3 regions of the Thioclava sp. NG1 genome follow, and region 2 is predicted to be linked to each of the others. Evidence: riboswitches for the same ligand, from Rfam matches in the RefSeq annotation. Region 2 holds a riboswitch; each other region holds the start of a gene.

Region 1 (7,271 bases), on a different contig from region 2:
GAACCCCGACGGCGGGCTGACGGATGCCGAGGGCGCGCTCTGGAGTGCGCAATGGGGATCGGGGCGGGTCGCGCGCTACCTGCCCGACGGGCGGTTCGACCGGGCGATCGAAGTCGGCGGACGGCACAGTTCCTGTCCGGCTTTCGGCGGGCCGGAGTTCAAGACGCTTTTTGTCACCACGGCGAAGGAAGGGATCGAGGAACCCGATGCCGCGCAGGGCCGGGTCTATTGCGCCCCCGCCGGAGTCGCTGGGCGGCCCGAGCCCGCGGTGCGCCTACCCGGGTGATCGCGACGCTCCTGCCGCGCGACTTTCGTCGGCCGCGGGGGCGAGATAGCCGTTCAGGGGGCGCGCCGGAAACTTTCTCTGCATAAAGGGCCGCGACGGATGCGTCGCGGCCCTGAATTTGAGGTTGAACGTGTTTTCGTGGCGGATCAGTCGAGCTTGAAGATCGCCACGACATCGCCGCGCGGGAAGCCGAGCTGGAAGTTGCCGCCGGCTGCGACCGCGACATATTGCTCGCCGTCGACTTGATAGGTGATCGGCGGTGCGTTGACGCCGGCACCAAGATTGAAGCTCCAGAGCTTCTCACCCGATTTCGCATTGAAGGCGTCGAACATGCCGTTGCCCTCGCCGGTGAAGACCAAGTTCCCGGCCGTGGCGAGAACGCCGCCGATCATCGGCTGCGGCGCGTCGTAGCTCCACTCGACCTTGCCGGTGTTGACGTTCACCGCGTCGAGCACGCCGGTCTGCATCGCCTCGTCGCCCTTGACGTTCTTGAACGTACTGCCCAGCCGAAGCGTACCCGGCAGCGTCGTCGTTTCGCCATCGGTCGTGAAGTTCATCAACTGGTTCATTTCCATGACGTAGAACAGGTTGGTCTCCGGCGAGTAGGCCGGCGGCGACCATTCCGCGCCGCCATTGGCGCCCGGCAGAATCTTAACCCCGTCCTTGGTCGGCGGCGTGAACATGTTGTCCGACATCTTCACGAGCGGGTCCGACTTGCGGATCAGATCGCCGGTTTCGCGGTTCACCACATAGAGCCAGCCGACCTTGCCGGCCTCGCCCGCAGCGGGAACGACCTTGCCGTTGGAGTCCTTGGCGTCGAAGAGCACGACATTGCTGACGGCGTCGTAATCCCAGACGTCGTGCTTGACCTCCTGATAGTGCCATTTGCGCTTGCCGGTATCGGCATCGAGCGCGACGATCGAGTCGGTATAGAGGTTGTCGCCTTTGCGGCTAGAGCCGTCGAGGTCGGGGTTCGGATTGCCGGTGCTGAAGATCACCATGTTTCGCTCCGGATCGATTGCGGGGGTCGTCCAGACCATGCCGCCACCGGACTTCCACGAGTCGCCTTCGAACGTGTCGGGATCCGTCGCGTGCCAGCGCCACACCTCCTCGCCCGACTTCGCATCGATCGCGGCGACGAAGCCGCGGATCGGCCATTCGCCGCCGGAACTGCCGACGATCACCTTGCCGTCATAGATTTGCGGCGCCATCGTTTCCGAGAACCCCGCTTGCGGGTCTGCGAGATTGGTCTTCCACACCTTTTTGCCTGTCTTGGCGTCGAGCGCGAGAAGATTGGCGTCGAGCGTCGCAATGTAGACCTTACCGTAACCCACGGCCACGCCCCGGTTCACCGGGCCGCAGCAGGTCTTGACCTGCGAGACGTCATAGGTCGTGCTCCAATACGTCTCGCCGGTTGCGGCATCGACGGCCATGACCGTCATCTCGTTATCGACCATCGGTGTCGAGATATACATCACGCCATCGACGACGATCGGCGTGGTCTCGAAGCTGGCGACCTTTCCGGTCTGCACCAAGGCAACCGGGTGCAGCTTGTCGATATTGTCCGTCGTGATCTGGTCGAGTGGCGAATAGCGCTGGTTGCTGTAGCTCCGGCCATGCAGCAACCAATCGGACTTGTTGTCCTTGGCGGATCGCATCGCGTTGTCGTCGACAGCGACATTCGCCGAAGCGGGAAGCTCCTTCATCTGGGCGCGGTTCGTGTCGCTCGTGCCCTGGATCTCGTCACTCTGCTTCGCGTGCGCAAGTGCCGGCAGGGCCGCCACGCATACGGACAGGATCAGAGGTCGGACGGCGCCTCGCGAGGTCGCGGTGAATGGTGGCAAATGTGCCATGTTCGGTCCTCCTCTCTTGAAATGATCAGCCGCGGCGGTCGGGTCAGTCGCAGGATGACTGCGACGAGTCCGGTAACGGCTGCAGGTCCATCGCATCGATCGCTTTCTGGTCGATCGCGCTGTCCCCGGGTTTGAAACCGTTCTTGCAAAGCAGATAGGCGAATGTCTGGAGATACTGCTTGTCGGTCAGCTCGCCCGGGTCATCCTTGGGCATGTGCTTCGCGATGAAGTCGTATAGTTGCTTGCCGGTCATGCCGCTGTAGTCGAGGCTGTCGGCGAATTTCTTGCCCGCCAGTGCCGGGCCTGCATCCCCCATCAGATCGCTGCCATGACAATCGGCGCAGTGCTTCTTGTACACGTCGTGGCCTGACGATGCCTGCTTGGATGTGAAGAGGGTCTGCTGGTCCGAAGAGCCCGGGTAGGCTGCGCTCGCGCAGAGGACAAGGGCGGTAACGAGGCCGGTCAGGGCCGTTCCGGAATGCGTGTCTAGACGTCTCATGCTAAAAAACCTCGCTCAATAATGCTGGGACGGAGCGGTGGGGGATATGGTTCCCCAACGGATGCAAGGGGCCTTTGTTCCATTCTGCTTTGCGGGCATCAGGCAGACGGGGCTGCACCGAGCAGCTTTCGGATGGGAAAGCGGATCCGAAAACGACGCCCGTATCTTCGCTCTTTCCGGCCTGCCATATGACGGCGACCAGAACCGTTCCGCCGTTCACGGATATGCGCTGGATGCTGATCGCGGCGAAGCTGTGGGCGCCTCGTCTGACCCGGCTTGACGGGCGGCGCGAAGGCTGTCACCTCTCGGAGCGAAGCGACAGGGGCGCTCGGGCAACCGGGCTGAGACGAACCCTTAGAACCTGAACCGGATAATGCCGGCGGAGGGAGGCGCGTGAGACGGTCAGGCGCGTTCCCGCCTTTGCCCCCTCGCACTTCTCCTGATGCCCGCAGCCAAGGAGAGAGCGATGGAAGATCCCGGACAATATCTCGCGGCGATGCGGCAGACCGCGCCGCTCGTTCACAACATCACCAATTACGTCGCGATGAACGTGATGGCGAATGTTCTGCTCGCCTCCGGCGCCTCGCCCGCGATGGTGCATGCGCGCGAGGAGGCGGCCGAGTTCGCCGGACTCGCGCAGGCGCTCAGCATCAATATCGGCACGGTGTCGCCGCCCTGGGCGGAGGCGATGGCGGCGGCGGCCAAGGTCGCGAGCGCGCAGGGAACCCCGTGGGTGCTAGACCCTGTCGCTGTCGGCGCGACGGATTATCGGCGTGCGCTCGGTGCGCGGCTCGTGGAACTGCGCCCGACGGCAATCCGCGGCAACGCGTCGGAGATCCTTGCGCTTGCGGGCGAGGCTGGCGCGGCTGGCGCGGGGAAAGGGGCGGATTCCACTGAGAGTGTCGAGACCGCGGAAGGCGCCGCGCGGGCCTTGGCCCGGATGAGCGGGGCCGTGGTTGCGGTGACCGGCGCGGTCGATTTTGTGACGGATGGGGAGCGCGCTGCGCGGGTCGCCAATGGCCATGCGATGATGCCGCGCGTGACCGCTCTGGGCTGTTCGCTGACTGGTCTGGTGGCTGCGTTTCTCGCAGGACAGCCTCGCTTCGAGGCGGTCGTCGCGGCGCTGGCTTATTTCGGGCTCGCCGGGGAGAGCGCCGGGGCGAGTGCCTTAGGCCCGGGAAGTTTTCAGGTCGCGTTCCTCGATGCGCTCTATGCGATCGACGCCGAGGCGCTGAGCACCGGAGCTCGGATCGAATCCGCATGATGATCCCGTCCATCTGTTTCGTCACCGACCCGGCCGCCCCGCAGCCGGTGCTCGCGCAAGCCGTGGCCGCGGCACGGGGCGGTGCAGGCTGGGTGCAGCTGCGCGACAAGGTGCTCCCCGATGCAGAATTCGCCGCGCTGGCCCGGACGCTGGTCGAAGCGCTTGCCCCCTATGACGTGCCGCTGATCGTGAACGATAGGGTCGCGGTGGCCATCGAGATTGGGGCCGCAGGGCTGCATATCGGCCAGAGCGATGGCGACCCCGCCGCGATCCGCCGCCGGATCGGGCCCGACATGCTCCTAGGCCTCTCGATCGAGACCGAGGCGCAGATCGCCGCCGTTCCTCCCGGCATCGATTATCTCGGCGTCGGTCCGATCCATGCGACCGGCTCGAAGCCCGACCATGCCGCCCCGATCGGCCATGTGGGCTTTGCCCGGATCGTCTCGCGCACCGATCTTCCCTGCCTCGCGATCGGCGGGATCACTGCCACTGACGCGCCCGCAATCCGCGCGGCGGGCGGTGCCGGTCTCGCGGTGATTTCTGCCATCTCGCGTGCCCCCGACATGACGCGCGCCACCCGAACCCTGCGCAACGCATGGAGCGACACATGATCCCCAATATTCTCACTATCGCGGGTTCCGACCCATCGGGCGGGGCGGGCATTCAGGCCGATATCAAGGCCATCTCCGCCAATGGTGGCTACGCGATGAGCGTGATTACCGCGCTGACCGCCCAGAACACGCGCGGCGTGCAGGCGGTGAGCCTGTGCGACACGGCGCTGATCGCAACTCAGTTGGCATCGCTGCGCGAAGACGTTCGTACCGACGCGATCAAGATCGGAATGCTGGGCGATGCCGCGATCATCGAGACTGTGGCCGAGAGGCTGACCGGGCTCGACTGTCCGGTAGTGCTCGATCCGGTGATGGTCGCGAAAGGCGGCGATCGGCTGCTGGCAGAGGCGGCGGTGACCGCGCTGCACAGCCTGCTGCCCCGGGCCGATCTGATCACGCCGAACCTGCCCGAGGCCGCCGATCTGCTGGGCTGCGCCGAGGCGACGCGCTTCGACGAGATGCGCGATCAGGCCCATGCGCTGCGCGAGCTCGGGCCGCGTGCGGTGCTGCTGAAGGGCGGTCATCTGCAAGGCGACCAAAGCCCGGATCTGCTGGTCACGGCGCAGGAAGAGCTCTGGCTTGACGCACCGCGCATCGCGACGCGCAACACGCACGGGACGGGCTGTACCCTGTCCTCGGCGCTGGCGACATGGCTCGGGGCAGGGGTGCCGCTCGCGGAGGCCACCCAGCGGGCGAAGGCGTATCTGAGCGCGGCGATTGCGGCAGCTGATCGGCTGACTGTCGGGTCGGGGCACGGGCCGGTGCACCATTTCCACGCATTCCAGGAGAAGAAGAAATGAGCTTCGCCCAAGACCTCGCGCAGGCGACCGCGCCGCTGCGCCGCCAAATCCATGACATGCCTTTCAATCGCGAACTGGCAGAGGGAAGCCTCGATCGGGAAACCTTCCAGGGCTACATCATTCAGGACGCACATTACCTCGAAGGCTTCGCCCGCGCGCTCGCGCTGGCCGCCGCCAAAGCCCCGGATGCCCCGACCGTGGCGCAGCTTGCGGGATCAGCGGCTGGAGCGATCGCCGTCGAGCGCGAATTGCACGCGCATTACATGGGGCTGTTCGGCGTCTCGGCGGAAGATTTCGCGCGGATCGAGCCTTCGGCGGCCTGCGATCATTACGTCTCTTTTCTGCTGCGCAGCGCTGCGATCGGCGATTTTTCCGAAGCGGTGGCGGCCTTGCTGCCATGTTTCTGGATCTATCGCGATATCGGTCGGGAGATCGCGCAGTTCAGCGGCGCTGAAAATCCCTATGCGGCCTGGATCGCGACCTATTCCGGAGAGGCGTTCGATCAGAGCGTGACGCGAATGCTGGAGCTGACGGACAGGCTGGGCGCGATTGCAGACGCGCCCGCGCGAGCCCGGATGCACCGCGCCTTCGCGCGGAGTTGCTGGCATGAATGGCGGTTCTGGGACAGCGCCTATCGCGGCGAAAGCTGGCAGCAGCCTGCCGCTTGAGGCGCGAACCGAAAGGGGGCGCCTTCGTCGGCTTCCGGTCCTTGCCGCTCGCCGGTGTCGCGCGCCTCGATCGCCTGTCGGGCGTCGATGGCGGGGCCGGATTTCCGAGGCTCAGGATTTGTGCTCGTCGCTTTCCTCGCTGGTTTCCCCGTCGGTTTCCTCGACGGCCGCGGTCTCGTTGTAGTCATTGGGATCGAAATCTTCGGGGTCGAAGGCCTCCTCCTCCTCGGAGATGCCGGTCACGTAGGAGGTTCCGGTCTCCTCATCGAAGATCAGGCCGTAATTCGCACGTCCCTTCGATTTGTAACGCAGGAACTCGTGCACGCCTGCGTAAATGGCGATGAACACGAACGGCAGAAGGATCAGGGCAGCAAGTAACTGGGCGTTGATAGCGGACCTCGTTCAGGCTGTTTGGCAAAGGCGGATTGTCTGCGGCGCCTTGGGTCAATCTAGCAGCATGTTGGCCTAATCCGGATGTGGATCCGACAATTTGGCCACTCGATGCGAACGTCATTTCGAAAATAATCTGGTCTATCGCGGGACGACGTCAAGAGTTGGCGCGGGCTGGGCGCCGGCACGAAGTCTCTTAGCCGGGGCGTTCGACCGGCTGCGACCTGCCCATGCTCGACATGGTATCTGGCATGCGTTCGGCCTGTCGCCCCGGAGTTTTCAGCAGCGCGCGTTCGGATGCTCCGGCTGGACTGCAATGCGCAGGCCGCCTCCCGGCAGCGGGGGGAACTGGTTGTCGGAAAGTGTCAGATCCTGCTCGGGGACCGTCCAATCGAGCTTGCGCAGCTGCATGACGGCTTCGGTCAGCAGCTCCATCGTGAGCCATTCGCCCGGGCAGCGGTGATTTTGCAGATAGTCGCCGCCGCCCTGCGGCACGAGCCCCTCGGGTTGGATGTCACGGCCCAGATGGCGTTCGGCGCGGAAGCGTTCCGCGTCCTCCCAAATGTCAGGGTCGTGGTTGGTGCCGTAGAGATCGAGGACCAGCCAATCGCCGGGTTCGAACCGGGCGCCGTGCCAGTCGAACGCCTCGCGCACGCGCCCGCCGATCGCCGGGAAGAACGGGTAGAGCCTGCGCACCTCCTCGGCGATCGCGCGGCAGGTCGGCTCGTCGTCTTCCGCAACGGCCGGGATGGCTGCGCGGTGGGAGTGCAGAGCGTGGGCGGCGAACACGACATAGCGCCCGACCGCCACGATCGGACGCAGGATGTTCAGGAGTTCCTTCACGGCCACGTCTTCGCTCATCCGGCTGCCGTCCAGATCGGTGTGGAAGGCGAGCTTGGC
Region 2 (7,271 bases):
GAGCCGCGTCGCCGCGCGGTTGGCCCGGGGCACGAACTCTCCGTTCAGCGCGGTGGCGATGGCGGGATTGGCAAAGCCCAGCTCTGCCAGCGCGGCTGCGAGGTCCTGCGCGGCAATCTCATGCGGTTTCGCGTTGACGATGAGCTGCATCGGAGCCCTCCGGAAAGAAATGTTGCGTGACACGGGCCGCCATCGCAGGCGCAAGCAGGAAGCCGTGGCGATAAAGCCCGTTGAGATGAAGCGTCCCGCCGTGCCTCTCGAGGCGGGGCAGGTTGTCGGGATAGGCCGGGCGCAGCCCTGCCCCGGTCTCGATCACGCTCGCCTCGGCAAAGCCGGGATGCAGCGTGAAAGCGGCGCTGAGCATTTCGGTCAGCGAGCGCAGCGTGATCGGGCGCGTCGCGGCGCTTTCGATCATCGTCGCGCCGATCATGTAGACGCCCTGCCCGCCCGGCACGAGATAGAGCGGGATGCGCGGGTGCAGCAGGCGCAAGGTGCGGGTGATCTCGACCTCCGGGCAGTGCAGGATGGCCATCTCGCCGCGCACCGGGCGCAGGTCAGGCAGGTCGGCGGCAAAGCCGGTGCAATCGAGATCCACCTGCGCGGGGGCCGTGGTTCCCAACACGATCTCGACCCCGGCGTCACGCGCGGCCCGCGCCAGATCGCGCAGCGCGCGGCGCGGGTCGAGATGCGCCTCCTCCGCGAAATACAGCCCGCGTGCGAACCGCCCCGCGAGGGACGGCTCCATCTCTGTGATCGCCGCCTGATCGAGCGTGCGATGGCCGGAGGTGCGGCGGGCGAAGCGCGTCAGTTCCGCACTGTCGCGCGGAGGGGCGAGGACCAGCGTGCCGCGCCGCGTGACCGGCGTGATCTCGGCCCACCAGTCTGCCGCGCGCGCGCCCAGCGTGACCACTGCCTCTTCGGCGCTTTCGGCTTCGCACCACGGCGCCAGCATCCCGCCCGCATAGCGTGACACGCTGCCCGCCCCGATCTCCTCTGCCGCCTCGAAGACCCGCACCGCAGCCCCGGCGCGCGCCAGTTCGAGCGCCGAGGACAGCCCCGCGAGGCCGCCGCCTGCGATGGTGATCATTCGCCCGACCCCTTGAGGGGCACATAAAGCTCCCCGCCTTCGCGGAACTTGGCGGCCATGCTCTCCATCCCCTCTTTCTGCGCCTCGGCGCGGATGTCGTGCGAAATCCGCATCGAGCAGAATTTGGGCCCGCACATGGAGCAGAAATGCGCGACCTTGTGGGCCTCTTTCGGCATCGTCTCGTCGTGGAATTCGCGGGCGGTATCGGGGTCGAGCGAGAGGTTGAACTGGTCTTCCCAGCGGAACTCGAAACGCGCACGGCTCAACGCATCGTCGCGCCGCTGCGCGCCGGGCAGCCCCTTGGCCAGATCGGCGGCATGGGCGGCGATCTTGTAGGTGATCACGCCAGTCTTCACGTCGTCGCGGTCGGGCAGGCCCAGATGTTCCTTCGGCGTGACGTAGCACAGCATCGCGCAGCCGAACCAACCGATCATCGCCGCCCCGATCCCCGAGGTGATGTGGTCGTAACCCGGCGCGATATCCGTGGTCAGCGGACCGAGCGTGTAGAACGGCGCTTCGTGGCAGCACTCCAGCTGCTTGTCCATGTTCTCCTTGATCTTGTGCATGGCCACATGACCGGGCCCCTCGATCATCACCTGACAGTCCTTCGCCCAGGCGATCTTCGTCAGTTCGCCCAGCGTCTCCAGCTCAGCAAATTGCGCAGCGTCATTGGCATCCGCGATCGAGCCCGGCCGCAGCCCGTCGCCGAGGCTGAACGAGACGTCGTAGCGGCGGCAGATGTCGCAGATCTCTTCGAAATGCTCGTAGAGGAAGCTCTCCTTGTGGTGATGCAGGCACCATTTCGCCATGATCGAGCCGCCCCGGCTGACGATCCCGGTCACGCGCTCCACCGTCATTGGCACCATGTGCAGACGCACCCCTGCATGGATCGTGAAGTAGTCGACGCCCTGCTCGGCCTGTTCGATCAGCGTGTCGCGGAAGACCTCCCATGTCAGGTCCTCGGCGATCCCGTTCACCTTCTCCAGCGCCTGATAGATCGGCACGGTCCCGATCGGCACGGGGCTGTTTCGGATGATCCATTCGCGGGTGTTGTGGATGTTGCGCCCGGTCGAGAGGTCCATCACGGTGTCGGCGCCCCAGCGGATCGCCCAGACCAACTTGTCGACCTCTTCCTCCATCGAGGAGGTGACGGCCGAGTTGCCCATGTTGGCGTTGATCTTCACGAGGAAATTGCGCCCGATGATCATCGGCTCGGCTTCCGGGTGGTTGATATTGGCCGGGATGATCGCGCGGCCTGCGGCGATCTCGTCGCGCACGAAATCCGGCGTCACGTAATCGGGCAGGTTCGCGCCCCAGTCCTGCCCGTCGCGCGGTCCCACGGCCTCGCGCAGCTGGTTCTCGCGGATCGCGACGAACTCCATCTCGGGCGTGATGATGCCTGCGCGGGCATAGGCCAGCTGCGTCACCGCGCGGTCGCCCTTGGCCCGCATCGGTTGCCGCCTGACCGGGAATTCCGGCGTCAGCCGCGCCCCTTCGGCAAAGCCGTTATCCTCGGGTCGGACATCGCGCCCGGTATATCTCTCGACATCGCCGCGCGCCTCGATCCATGCCCGGCGCAGCGGCGCGAGACCGGCATTGATATCGGTCGTGACCTCGGGGTCGGTGTAAGGGCCCGAACTGTCATAGACCGGCAGCGGTGCTTCCCCGGCAGTGGGGTGCATGGCGATCTCGCGCATCGGCACGCGCAGACCTTCATGCAAAGCGCCCTCGACGTAGATCTTGCGCGACGCCGGCAGCGGACCGGTGGTGATCGTGGGGTTGGGAATGTTCATCGTTTCGGTGCTCCTCAAGCATTCGATCTCAGAGGACACCAATTGAGAGACGCTTGGGAAACCAAAGGCCGAACGGCCTTTTGTCATGGCCCGCAACGATAGAAAGACTCTTCCCGGTCTGCGCGCCTAGCTTCCTACGCCAGTATCAACTGGGTCAGGTTCAAAGGGTCGCGTCACCGGGTTTTCACCCTGTCAGCCTCTCAGTCCCCTAAGCGGGACTCCCCTGCGTGATCCTGTTGTAGGAGCCAAGTTCGAACCTGGCAAGGCGCGTCCGCGCGACTTCCGGCGGTCGTGATCGGCGCGCCCGGCGTCAGCGGTTCAAAAGCGCGCCGTCCATCCCAGCGAAACCCCCATCGCGGAACGCTGCCCGGGTTCGTAGACAAGCCCCGCGCCGAGACGACCGATCCCGGCCGTGCGCGAATAGCCGAACTGAAGGTCGGGCTCGGGTGCTGCGCTTTCGATATTCACCGAGGAGGCCGTCATCACCACCTTGTCGGAGCGCGTGTTTCCGACGGCGGCCCCGACGGCGGTCGGCACGCTCATCGTCATCTTGCCCGAGGCAAGCGAGATCGGCGTCGAAATCCCGATGGAGACACGATCATCGCCGGACAGAAACCCTCGCTTTGTCAGGCCCAAGGCATAGGCGTTCGAGTGCAGCCCGCTGCCGGAGCGAAGCAAACCGTCTCCGGAGAAGTTCGAACTGCCATTGGCCGCGGTGAACGCGAGAGAGGTGCCGTCACCGAGGGCGACGTTCATGCCGAGCTGAACGAAGCGGGTATCGCTGGACAGGCCGCCACCGAACGCGCCGCCCACCGAGGTTCCCAGGAAGCCGCCGTCTTCATGCAGGCTGCCGACGGTCATCGAGAGCTTGCCAACGCCAAACCGGGCACTGAGCGAGCCGGCGATGTAATGCGAGGTGATATCTCCAGCCCCGCCGCCTGCCTGCGAAATCGACGCCGACAGCCCGTCGCCGAGGCCGATTTCGTAATGCAGCGCGGATGTGGCATCGAAAGATTTCAGGTATGGCGCGGCCATCGCGGCGCTGTCGACCCAGCCTGTTCCGGCAATCGCGGAACCGTCGCCGCGCGACAGTGACAAGGTGCCGGTGCCCGCGCTCAGATTGATCGCATCCGTCCGTCCCATCGCGAAGGCTTCCGTCGCGGCTCGGGCGGCGCTGGCATCCGCGTAATCCGCCACGAAGCTGCTGGTCGGCACATGATAGCCCCGATCAAAGGCATCGGTGACGATCATTCGCTGGTTGGAGAGCGTCGCGCGCAGCGCCCCGGCCACGCCGCGGCTTGCGTTGATCGCGCTTAGGGCGGCGGGCACGGAGGGGCCGTCGAGAGAGCTGGTCGTCTCGACCTTCAGCGTCCCGGCAGGTGCCTGTGCCTGCCGCAGATTGAGCTCTCCCCAGCCATAAACCGGGTCGATTCCGACCGCGCCGAGATCGGTCGCGCTGGTCTCGAGGATCTGCACGATTTGCTGACCTGTCAGCTCGGGGAATTCGCTCTTGAGCACCGCGACCGCGCCGGTGACATAGGGCGTCGCCATGGAAGTCCCGCTCATGTAGGCGTAATCGCCGCCGAGATCGCTCGGATAGGTCGAGAGGATGTTCACGCCCGGCGCCGCGAGGCAGTAATTCATCGCCTCGCCGCAGCGGTTGGAAAAGCTCGCGATCTGATGGTTGCTGTCGACGGCCACGACGCCGAGGATCGAGCCGTCCATTTCCGGGAAGTATTCCGGCAGGCCGGCCATCACGCTGGGATTGGCGCCGCCGTCGTTACCCGCAGCGAACACGCTGACCATGCCCGCTTTCGCGGCTGCATCGAGCGCGTCGATCGTGGCCGACCCGAGCTGCAGACGGATCTGGTCGGCGCTCGAAAACTGGTCGATCGTAAGCGTCTTGTCCGTGCTGTCCACATAGGACCAGCTGTTGTTCATCGAGGCGGCCCCGGCCTTGACCGACCGCGTGATCGCATCCGCATAGCTGCCCGCGCGAACCGAGCCTCCGACGCCTTTCAGGATCATCAAGTTGGACCCCCAGGCGATCCCCTCGATCCCCTGCCCGTTCTGCACACCGGCGATGATCCCGGCCACGTGCGTGCCGTGCCCGTCCGTGTCGGCGACATCGGAACTGTTGTCGAAATAGCTGTAGGAGAGGGCACCATCGATATTGTCGGCGAGATCGGGATGGGTCACATCCGCCCCGGTGTCGTAGACCGACACGAGTGTGCCGAACCCGTAGGCCCCTTCAGCATAACGATACGCCGCCTCGGTCTGAGCGAGACCGCCGCTCGCGTAATATTCCTTGGTCTCGAAGCTGCTGACGCTGCCGCCGGTCCCAAGACGCGGCGCAATGCCCGGCGATGGCGGCTGTGTGTCGCTCGCGCCCGAAGAACCCGAGGAACCTCCGCCGCCCGCCCCCGCAGCCGCGGCCAGCCCCACCGCTCCGAGACCCAAGAGAAGCAGCATGCTGTTGGAGCCGGTCACCGTAGTGGAATTCGCGGCGATTCCCAGCGAAGAGGCGCCGGGCGCCGCGGGACGGTCCTGCACCAGCCCGTAGGAGACCGTCGCACGGCCCGCCAGCCGGATGCGCTCGCTGAGGTCCCGCGCATGGGCCGCGGTCACGACAAGCGACGTCAAAGCCGTCGCCGCCAGCAAATATCCGCCTTTCATCAAAAGCCCTTTCGCTGAAAATTCAGCCCGTTGAGAGGATATTCCGGTCATCTTTGCCGGCATGGGAGCTGCGTTCCTGTACGTCCCCACGCGCGTCGACAGCGCCTGTTTCCGGTGCCAATCCAACACGTCGGGATTTGTTGACGGCGATCTATCGCGCCACCGAGAACTCGTAAGGGGGGTCACTTTGAGGCGAACGAGGTGCCGACGATCCTTCGCCGAATGTCCCGATATCGCCTTCGCGAACGCCTTATGACCGAAATCGCGAAAGGGTGCCTGTCGGAAAAACGCCGAACACGAATAATTGAAGCCCGTCGCCAGTGGTCAGCAGGTCTGAACGGTGCCCTTCCGGCGCGGTCGCCGCGAGGCGTGCTTGAAAATCCGGCGCGCGGGTCCGACTATCGAGGGCGCAGCACGCAGGGATGGCTTGACGATGGAAGAGGACAGCGCCGGAGGCAGCCCCGCCTGCTTCGCCCATCTGCTGGTCGACGGTCACCCCGTCGATCCCGAGACCGCCCGCGACGTGGCGCGGTTCAGACGGGCCGAGCGCGCGCGGCTGCTCAAGTTGCGCACCCTGTGCGCGGACGATCGAGAGCGCGCGACCGCCTGCCTGATCGAAGGTCTCGACCGGATCGTCGCCCCCCGAGCGGGCCGGACCGTCGCCGTCTATTGGCCGATCCGGGGCGAGCCGGACCTGCGACCGTGGATGTGCAGGGTCCACGAGGCAGGGACGCAGATCCTGTTGCCCGTCGTCACCGCGAAAGATGCGCCGCTGGAATTCCACACTTGGAGCCCGGACTGCCGGATGGCGCGCGGCATCTGGAACATCCTCGTGCCGGCTTCTGGCGAACCCAGACGCCCGGACGTGGTGATCGCGCCGCTCGTGGGTGTCGACGAGACCCTTCACCGCCTCGGCAACGGCGGTGGCTATTACGACCGGACGCTGGCACGGATCGAGACGTCGCCGCGGACCATCGGCGTCGGGTTTGCGGGCTGCCAACTACCCACGATCTATCCGATGCCCTGGGACGTGCCGATGGACGAGGCGCTCTTGTCAGACGGGACGCACCTGAAGAGGTAGCGCGCTGGAGTATCTGCCTGTCAGGTGCCCCCCTCAACGTTCACCGATCGCCACGATCGGCAGCCCGCGACATTCAGCGCGTTCAGCGGGGACGTGCGCAGCCATGGCGCTTGACAGCGTCGGCGCGCGCGAGCATTCGGTCTAAAAAAAACGAAAATGCCGGAGGGTTTGCATCTTGCAGTTGACCAGACTTGTCTATTCATCCAGGCACCGCGATCTGCAGCCTGAAACCGTCGACGATATCCTCGAGAAATCCCGCATCAATAATTTGCGTGATGGCATCACGGGCGCCCTGATCGTCAGTGATCGCAGTTTCATGCAACTTCTCGAGGGTGAGCGGGACGCGGTCGCAAAATGTCTGCTCCGCCTGCTGGGCGATCCTCGGCACGACGATATCCGTATCTTATGTGCAGGGGACGCGGAACATCGCCTCTTCGCGGGATGGAGCATGCACCTGATCCAGACGTCCGGGATAAAACGGGAGATCCTGAGCCGCTACGAAATCGACGGCAGCTTCGCACCGGAAAAGATGACACAAGCGGCCATTGAGGATCTCTGCAAGGTTCTGTCGAAAGACGACTGGGAAGAAATCGCCGCCTAGCAGGGAACGACCTCGCCGATCGTTCCGAAGATA
Region 3 (7,271 bases), on a different contig from region 2:
CCAGCCTTTGTCCGTCAGGTTCTTCACCTCGATCTCGACGACTTCGCGGCGCTCGTTCGACTTGGAAATGAAGCCGCTGTCGCCCTCCATCGTGTCGGGCATGCGGCGGTCCACGCGAATGCCCTCGATCGGCCCGAAGCCCAGCGTCAGGTCATCCCCTGCCGCCACCATCGGCAGATGCGACTGGCCGACCAGCGCGCCATCGGCATAGAGGTTCGCGGGGCCGGGCAACAGGATCTCGCCGGTCCCGTTCTTGCCCTCGGCCACGCGATAGGCCTGGGGATCGGTCAGCGGGGCGGCTTCGGCGAAGACCTCCATCGGGAGGGTCTTGGAATCGAGGCTCAGGCGGAGATCGTCGACCCCGTCGCGCAGATCGACCGCGCTCGGGTAATGGTAGGTCACCGTTTCGCCCTGCATCTGAAGATCGGCGCGGTCGCTGATCGCTGCTTCCGCCATCGGCGCGGCGGCGCCATCCGATGCCGCGAGGGAGCGCTTCATCGGCACCGGTGCGGGCGGCGCATCCGGGTCGCCGATGTGCGCGAGGCGCGGATAGACTTCGCCCGGCTCTGCGCGCCCGCCGGGGCGAGCGGTCGAGAGCGTCAGGTCGACGTTACGCCAGTCCTCGCCGGTGGCCTGATGGACCGAGACGAAGCGCTCCATATCCACCGCGCCCTTGTCTCGGTCGAGCCGCAGATCATAGGAGGGCTGCCACCCGGCATTGTTAACGTAAGAGGTGATCGTCAGCGTGCCCGAGCCCTGCACCTTCGCGCTGAGCATCTCTCGATCTTTCGCCGGGTTCAGCAGCGCATCGAGCGCCGCTCGCGCCTGCTTCACCGCCTCTTTCGCGGGGTCGAGCGCGGCTTCCGCGCGGCGCGCTTCCGCTTCGGCGGCGATTGCGCGTTCGGTGGCCGAGAGAATCTGATCCTCCACCATCTGCGCCAGCGCGCGCAGCTGTTCGGGCGCGGTGACCTGCGAGTCGGTGTTCTTGAGATATGTGATCTGGTCGCGCGCGGCCTGCGCCTTGGCGCGGATCACGGCCACCGCGTCTTCCTTTTCCGCAAGGGCTTCCTTTGCAGAGGCCAGCCGGTCACGCGCAGCCTTCACCGCTGCGCTTTCGGTTCCGCTGGTCGCCGGCGCGCGCCCTGAGATCAGGCTCACCGCGCCGATCTGCACACCGTCACCCGACACCCGCAGCGTCGAGATGTCGGTGCCTTCGGGAAACCCCGGAACCAGCAGGTCATGGCTGCCCTCGGGCGCCTTCACCTCCACCTGCCGCACCACCTGCGCGCCCTGCGGAAAGAGCGTCACGGCCGTGATCTTGCCCGGTGCCTCGATCGTGTCGGCCAAGGCGGGCAGGGCGGTCGCGGCCATAAGGGCCGCCGTCAGGGTGATGCGCATCGGTTCCTCCCACATCCGTTCCGGATCGAGCCTGCGTCGGCCTGCGCGCAGTTGCAAGCCATTGAAATCCGGCGCGGGTCGTCACTGGCGGGAACTCGCCAGAGCGTTCGTGCTAGGCGTCGGGGGGCTACGACTGCTTGCCCTTGCGTCCGAAGTCCCGCGCGCATAGGTTGCGCCCTACCTCGGGGTGCCGGATGATCCGGCTGAGATGCGAGCCACGCGAACCCGTTGAACCTGAACCGGTTAAGACCGGCGGAGGGAAGGTAGCCGGATAGTCCGGCCCCACTCCGCCCGGCAAGCCCAAGGAGTGAGGCATGAAAACCCACCTGATGCTTGCGGGAGCCCTGAGCCTGATCGCCACGATGGCGGCGGCCGAGGACAAGCCCGTGCTCACCGTCTATGCGCCTGATTATTTCACGAGCGAATGGGGCCCCGGTCCCGCGATCGAGAAGGGGTTCGAGGCGACCTGCGATTGCGATCTGAAATTCGTGTCGGGCGATGTGCTGCCGCGCATCCTGCTCGAAGGCGACAAGACCTCCGCCGATGTCGCGATCGGTCTGAACACCGACGTGACCGCGAAGGCGCGCGCCACGGGCCTGTTCGCCCCGCATAACGAGGACACGTCCGACCTGACCATGCCGGTCAAATGGGACGATCCGATCTTCCTGCCTTTCGACTGGTCTGAACTGGCCTTCGTCTATGACAAGACCAAGCTGAAGAACCCGCCCACGAGCTTCCAGGATTTGCTGGATGCGCCCGACGACGCCTACAAGATCGTCATCGAAGATCCGCGCAGTTCGGTCGCGGGTCTGTCGTTGTTGCTCTGGGTGAAGGACATCTATGGCGACAAGGCCGAAGAGGCCTGGACGAAAATCGCGCCCAAGGTGCTGACCGTGACGCCGGGCTGGTCGGAGGCCTACGGCATGTTCACCGATGGCGAGGCGGATATGGTACTGAGCTATGTCACCTCGCCCGCCTATCACATCATGGCCGAGGACGACGACTCCAAGGCCGCCGCGATCTTCCCCGAGGGGCATTACTTCACCCCCGAACTGGTCGCGCAGCTCAAGACCTCGAAGCATCCCGAGCTGGCGCAGAAATTCATGGATTACGTGCTGAGCCCCGATTTCCAAGGCATGATCGCGACGGCGAACTGGTCCTTCCCGGCGAAACTGCCCCACGATCAGCTGCCTGAGGTGTTCCAGAAACTCCCGATGCCCGACAAGACGCTCTACCTGGGTGAGGCCGAGGCCGAGAAATTGCGCGGTCCGGCGCTGGAAGAATGGCAACGCGCCTTCTCCAGATAAGAGGCACGCCCATCTGGGCGGTGCTGGCGGGTGCGGCTTTGGCCGCGCTTGTCCTTGGCACTTTGGCGGCAGTCGCGCTCCGGGCAGGCGGGCTGACCGGCTTGCGCGAAACCGATCTCGCCGCGATCCGCTTCACGCTCTGGCAGGCGGCGGCCTCGGCGCTGATCTCCTGCGCGCTGGCGGTGCCGGTCGCCCGTGCGCTGCATCGCCGCCGCTTCGCCGGGCGCGGACTGCTGATTTCGCTCCTGGGGGCTCCCTTCATCCTGCCGGTGATCGTCGCGGTCTTCGGGCTGATCGCGGTCTTCGGGCGGCGCGGGCTGGTCAATGCGGCCCTCGCCCCGCTCGGCATCGATCCGATTTCGATCTACGGCGCGCAGGGCGTCATCGTGGCCCATGTTTTCTTCAACCTGCCGCTTGCGACCCGGATGATCCTGCACGGCTGGGAGGCGATCCCGGCCGAGCGGTTTCGCCTTGCTGCGACCCTCGGCTTCGGCCCTGCGGAGGTCACGCGTCACCTCGAACGTCCGATGCTGCGCAGCGTGCTGCCCGGGGCGTTCCTTGCGATCTTCCTCGTCTGCCTGACGTCCTTCGCGGTGGCCCTGACCCTTGGCGGCGGGCCGCGCGCGACCACGGTGGAGCTGGCGATCTATCAGGCCTTCCGCTTCGATTTCGACATGGGCCGCGCGGCGAGCCTTGCGCTGGTGCAGGTCGCGATCTCGGTCGCAGCGCTGCTGATCGCGGCGCGCGCCACCCTGCCGTCGAGTTTCGGCGCGGGGCATGACCGCCGCGCCGCGCCGATCCCGCAGCTGTCCGGCGGGATAGGGCGTGCGCTCTTCGACGCGCTCGCGATCGGGCTCGCAAGCGCCTTCCTGCTGCTTCCCATCGGCACCGTTTTCGCCCGGGGCATTCCGGCGGTGGCCAACCTGCCCGAGATGGTCTGGCCCGCGACGCTGACCTCTTTGGTGATCGCGCTGCTCTCCACGGTTGTGACGCTCGCCATCGCCCTGCCGCTCGCACTGGTGGCGACCCGGCAGCGCTGGGCGGAGATCGCGGCGATGCTGCCGATGACAGCGTCGAGCCTCGTGATGGGCACCGGCGCCTTCCTGATCGCGCGGCCCTTCGTGAACCCGACGAGCCTCGCGCTGCCAATGGTGCTGCTGACCAACGCCGCGCTTTCGGTGCCTTTCGCGACCCGCATCCTGATGCCCGAGATCCGCACGCTGCAGGCCGATTACGACCGGCTCGCCGCCTCGCTCGGGCTGCGCGGCATTGCCCGGCTTCGTCTGCTGACGGTTCCGCGCCTTGCCCGGCCGCTGGGGTTCTCGGCGGGGCTGGCCGCGGCCTTCTCTATGGGCGATCTGGGCGTCATCACGCTGTTCTCGGATGGCCAGACCCGCACCCTTCCGCTGGCGCTTTTCCAGCTCATGGGGTCTTATCGCATGGATCAGGCGGCGGGCACTGCAAGCCTGTTGCTGATCCTCACTTTCGCGCTCTTCTGGGCGCTCGACCGCGCGGGGCATTATGCTGACCCTCGATAAGCTTCTGATCGAACAGGGCGATTTCCGCCTCGAAGCCGATTTCACGATCCCGGCCGGCGCGCGGGTCGCGCTGATTGGCCCCTCGGGGGCGGGCAAGTCGACGCTGCTCTCGGTACTTGCGGGGTTTCTTGGTCCGACCCGGGGGCGGGTGCTCTGGTGCGGCGAGGACATCACCGAGGCGCCGCCCGGCGAGCGTCCGCTCTCGATCCTGTTTCAGGATCAGAACCTCTTCCCGCATCTGCGGCTGGAGACCAACCTCGCGCTTGGCCTGAACCCGAAAGGCAAGATCGACGCAACCGACCGCGCCCGGATCGAGACCGCGTTGGCGCGTGTGGGCCTTGAGGGGATGGAGAGGCGCAAACCCGGCGCACTGTCGGGCGGGCAGCAAAGCCGCGCAGGCCTGGCGCGGACGTTGCTCCGTGGCCGCCCGATCCTGCTGCTCGACGAGCCCTTTGCGGCGCTGGGGCCCGCGCTGAAATCCGAGATGCTGGCGCTGGTGGCCGAGATCGCCCGCGAGCAGGGCACGACGGTGCTGATGGTCAGCCACGATCCCGAGGATGCGCGTGCGCTTTGCCCGCAGACGGTTCTGGTGGCCGAGGGCCGCGCCCATGCGCCGCAAGAGACCGGACCGCTTCTCGACGATCCGCCGCCCGCGCTACGGGACTATCTAGGAGAGTAGGGGCTCTGCCCCTCTTCGCTGGCGCGAATTCACCCGGGGATATTTGAACAAGCCCGAAACGGTCTGCGCTTCGGGCTTGCTGGAAATATCCCGGGGGGGCCGGGGGCAGCGCCCCCGGCCTTGGGGTCAGTAGATCACGACCGAGCGGATCGACTCGCCCGCATGCATCAGATCGAAGGCCTTGTTGATGTCTTCGAGCGGCATAGTGTGGGTGATCATCGAGTCGATCTCGATCTTGTCGTTCATGTACCACTCGACAAATTTCGGCACATCGGTGCGGCCCTTGGCGCCGCCGAAAGCGGTGCCTTTCCAGGTCCGGCCCGTGACGAGCTGGAACGGGCGGGTGGAGATTTCCGCGCCCGCGGGTGCGACGCCGATGATGACCGAAACGCCCCAGCCGCGATGCGAGCACTCGAGCGCGTCGCGCATGACCTTCACGTTGCCGGTTGCGTCGAAGGAGTAATCCACGCCGCCGATCTGGTCGCGCTCGGTCTTGGTCAGGTTGATGATTTCCTGCGTGACCGAGTGGCCGAGCTTCGAGGGATTCACGAAATGGGTCATGCCGAACTTGCGCGCCATGTCCTCTTTCGCGTCGTTCAGATCGACGCCGATGATCATATCGGCACCCGCCATGCGCAGGCCCTGGATCACGTTCAGACCGATCCCGCCGAGGCCAAAGACGGCAGCGGTCGAGCCGATCTCGACGCCTGCAGTGTTGATCACCGCGCCGATGCCGGTGGTGACGCCGCAGCCGATATAGCAAATCTTGTCGAACGGCGCATCGTCGCGGACCTTGGCGAGCGCGATCTCGGGCATCACGGTGTGGTTCGCGAAGGTCGAGCAGCCCATGTAGTGATAGATCGGCGTGCCATCGAGCATCTTGAAGCGCGTCGTGCCGTCCGGCATCAGGCCCTGACCTTGCGTGTTGCGGATCGCGGTGCAGAGGTTCGTCTTGCCCGACAGGCAGGACGGGCATTCGCGACATTCCGGCGTGTAGAGCGGGATCACGTGGTCGCCCGGCTTCAGCGTGGTGACACCTTCGCCGACTTCGAGCACGACGCCCGCGCCCTCATGGCCGAGGATGGTCGGGAAGATGCCTTCGGGATCGGCGCCAGAGCGGGTGAATTCGTCCGTGTGGCAGATACCGGTTGCCTTGATTTCGACGAGCACTTCGCCCGCTTTCGGGCCGTCCAGTTCCACTTCCATGATTTCGAGCGGTTTTCCCGCTTCGAGCGCGACTGCGGCACGGGTTCTCATAAGCGCATACTCCTTGTATAAATTCGGAGAGAGCCTGCGTTATCGGCGCGGCCAATGCAATGAAGGGTGCGACATGTTGAAACGATTTTTCGTCATGGGGTCGATGCTGGCGCTTGCGGCCTGCGACCCCGCCGGTCCGATGAGCGAGACACCCACCGATGGGGCATACCCCGCGCCCCAGCCCTATGCGCCCGCGCCCTATGTCACCCCCCCGGTGAGCGTCACGAAGGGCGGTTTGCAGGAGCGTGAGCCCGACACTTGCGGGGCGGTGAAATATACCTCGGTTCTGGGTCAGCCGGCGGCGCAGATCCGGACGCTCGGGATTACCAAACCCTATCGCATCGTCGAATGGCGCGGCGTCGAGGATCAGGTCTACAACCCGCAGCGCGTCGTGTTTCGTCTCGACTCGCGCGGGAACGTCTACAACATCGATTGCGGGTGAGCCTGATGGAGCGCGGCAGGGCGCGGATCGGACTCATTGTCACGTTAGGGGTCGCAGCGTTCGGGTTGGCGGCCTGCCAACCCCGCGTTTCGCCGCCTCGGTCGGGCCCGCCCGGCGCGGGAACCTGTCCGCCGCCCGAGCTCGCGGCGCTCCAAGGGCGGCCTGAAACCGTGCTGGCGGCGCTCGATATCGCGCGGCCGCATCGCATCATTCATCCGGGCGACGCGGTGACGATGGATTACGCCCCCGGCCGGGTGAATTTCGAGATCGACGAGAACGGCACGATCGAGGCGGTGCGCTGCTACTAGGCAGGGGGCCGCTGATGCTCTGCACATGAAAGAGCCCCGTGTCTGACCAGGACGCGGGGCTTCTTCTGCAGGAGGGAAAAGCGCCCGACGATACGTACTGGGTGGGGGCTGTTAACCGCACCGTCGGGCTTTAGCGTTTTCCGCTGACTACAGGATGTCGATGAAACCCGGCAGGAAGGCGCAGGAAATCAGGCTTTTTCTAGGTCATAATCCGGCGCGGCGAAGGCGCGTTCAACCTTAGCGCGGGTGGGCTTGATTTGCGCCGCGCGCGATGTACCCTTTGTAAATGACGGTTCAAACGCCTTCCCCCTATCCGAACCCTTCCGGCGCACCGGAGCAGAT

What was found. A riboswitch is a leader RNA that binds a small molecule or an ion and turns the genes downstream of it on or off. The one in region 2 is predicted to bind thiamine pyrophosphate.
Region 1: another riboswitch for thiamine pyrophosphate. It lies ahead of thiM (hydroxyethylthiazole kinase); the one in region 2 lies ahead of thiC (phosphomethylpyrimidine synthase ThiC).
Region 3: another riboswitch for thiamine pyrophosphate. It lies ahead of thiB (thiamine ABC transporter substrate binding subunit); the one in region 2 lies ahead of thiC (phosphomethylpyrimidine synthase ThiC).

The regions. Positions count from the first base shown of each region.
Region 1 is NZ_QFBB01000002.1:83,613-90,883, forward strand. Features, by position in the region: gene DEM26_RS03475 (SMP-30/gluconolactonase/LRE family protein) at 1-286, shown strand, start outside; gene DEM26_RS03480 (pyrroloquinoline quinone-dependent dehydrogenase) at 433-2,139, opposite strand; gene DEM26_RS03485 (c-type cytochrome) at 2,183-2,638, opposite strand; TPP riboswitch at 2,949-3,043, shown strand; gene thiM (hydroxyethylthiazole kinase) at 3,105-3,902, shown strand; gene thiE (thiamine phosphate synthase) at 3,902-4,513, shown strand; gene thiD (bifunctional hydroxymethylpyrimidine kinase/phosphomethylpyrimidine kinase) at 4,510-5,313, shown strand; gene tenA (thiaminase II) at 5,310-5,981, shown strand; gene DEM26_RS03510 (hypothetical protein) at 6,093-6,329, opposite strand; gene DEM26_RS03515 (cytochrome P450) at 6,651-7,271, opposite strand, start outside.
Region 2 is NZ_QFBB01000006.1:21,310-28,580, forward strand. Features, by position in the region: gene thiS (sulfur carrier protein ThiS) at 1-150, opposite strand, end outside; gene DEM26_RS12500 (FAD-dependent oxidoreductase) at 119-1,087, opposite strand; gene thiC (phosphomethylpyrimidine synthase ThiC) at 1,084-2,880, opposite strand; TPP riboswitch at 2,995-3,115, opposite strand; gene DEM26_RS12510 (S8 family peptidase) at 3,199-5,556, opposite strand; gene DEM26_RS12515 (5-formyltetrahydrofolate cyclo-ligase) at 5,990-6,637, shown strand; gene DEM26_RS12520 (BLUF domain-containing protein) at 6,813-7,238, shown strand.
Region 3 is NZ_QFBB01000010.1:114,605-121,875, forward strand. Features, by position in the region: gene DEM26_RS16810 (DUF4139 domain-containing protein) at 1-1,398, opposite strand, end outside; TPP riboswitch at 1,572-1,676, shown strand; gene thiB (thiamine ABC transporter substrate binding subunit) at 1,713-2,705, shown strand; gene DEM26_RS16820 (thiamine/thiamine pyrophosphate ABC transporter permease ThiP) at 2,681-4,243, shown strand; gene DEM26_RS16825 (thiamine ABC transporter ATP-binding protein) at 4,227-4,922, shown strand; gene DEM26_RS16830 (S-(hydroxymethyl)glutathione dehydrogenase/class III alcohol dehydrogenase) at 5,049-6,179, opposite strand; gene DEM26_RS16835 (I78 family peptidase inhibitor) at 6,253-6,621, shown strand; gene DEM26_RS16840 (I78 family peptidase inhibitor) at 6,627-6,929, shown strand; gene DEM26_RS16845 (DUF2794 domain-containing protein) at 7,216-7,271, shown strand, end outside.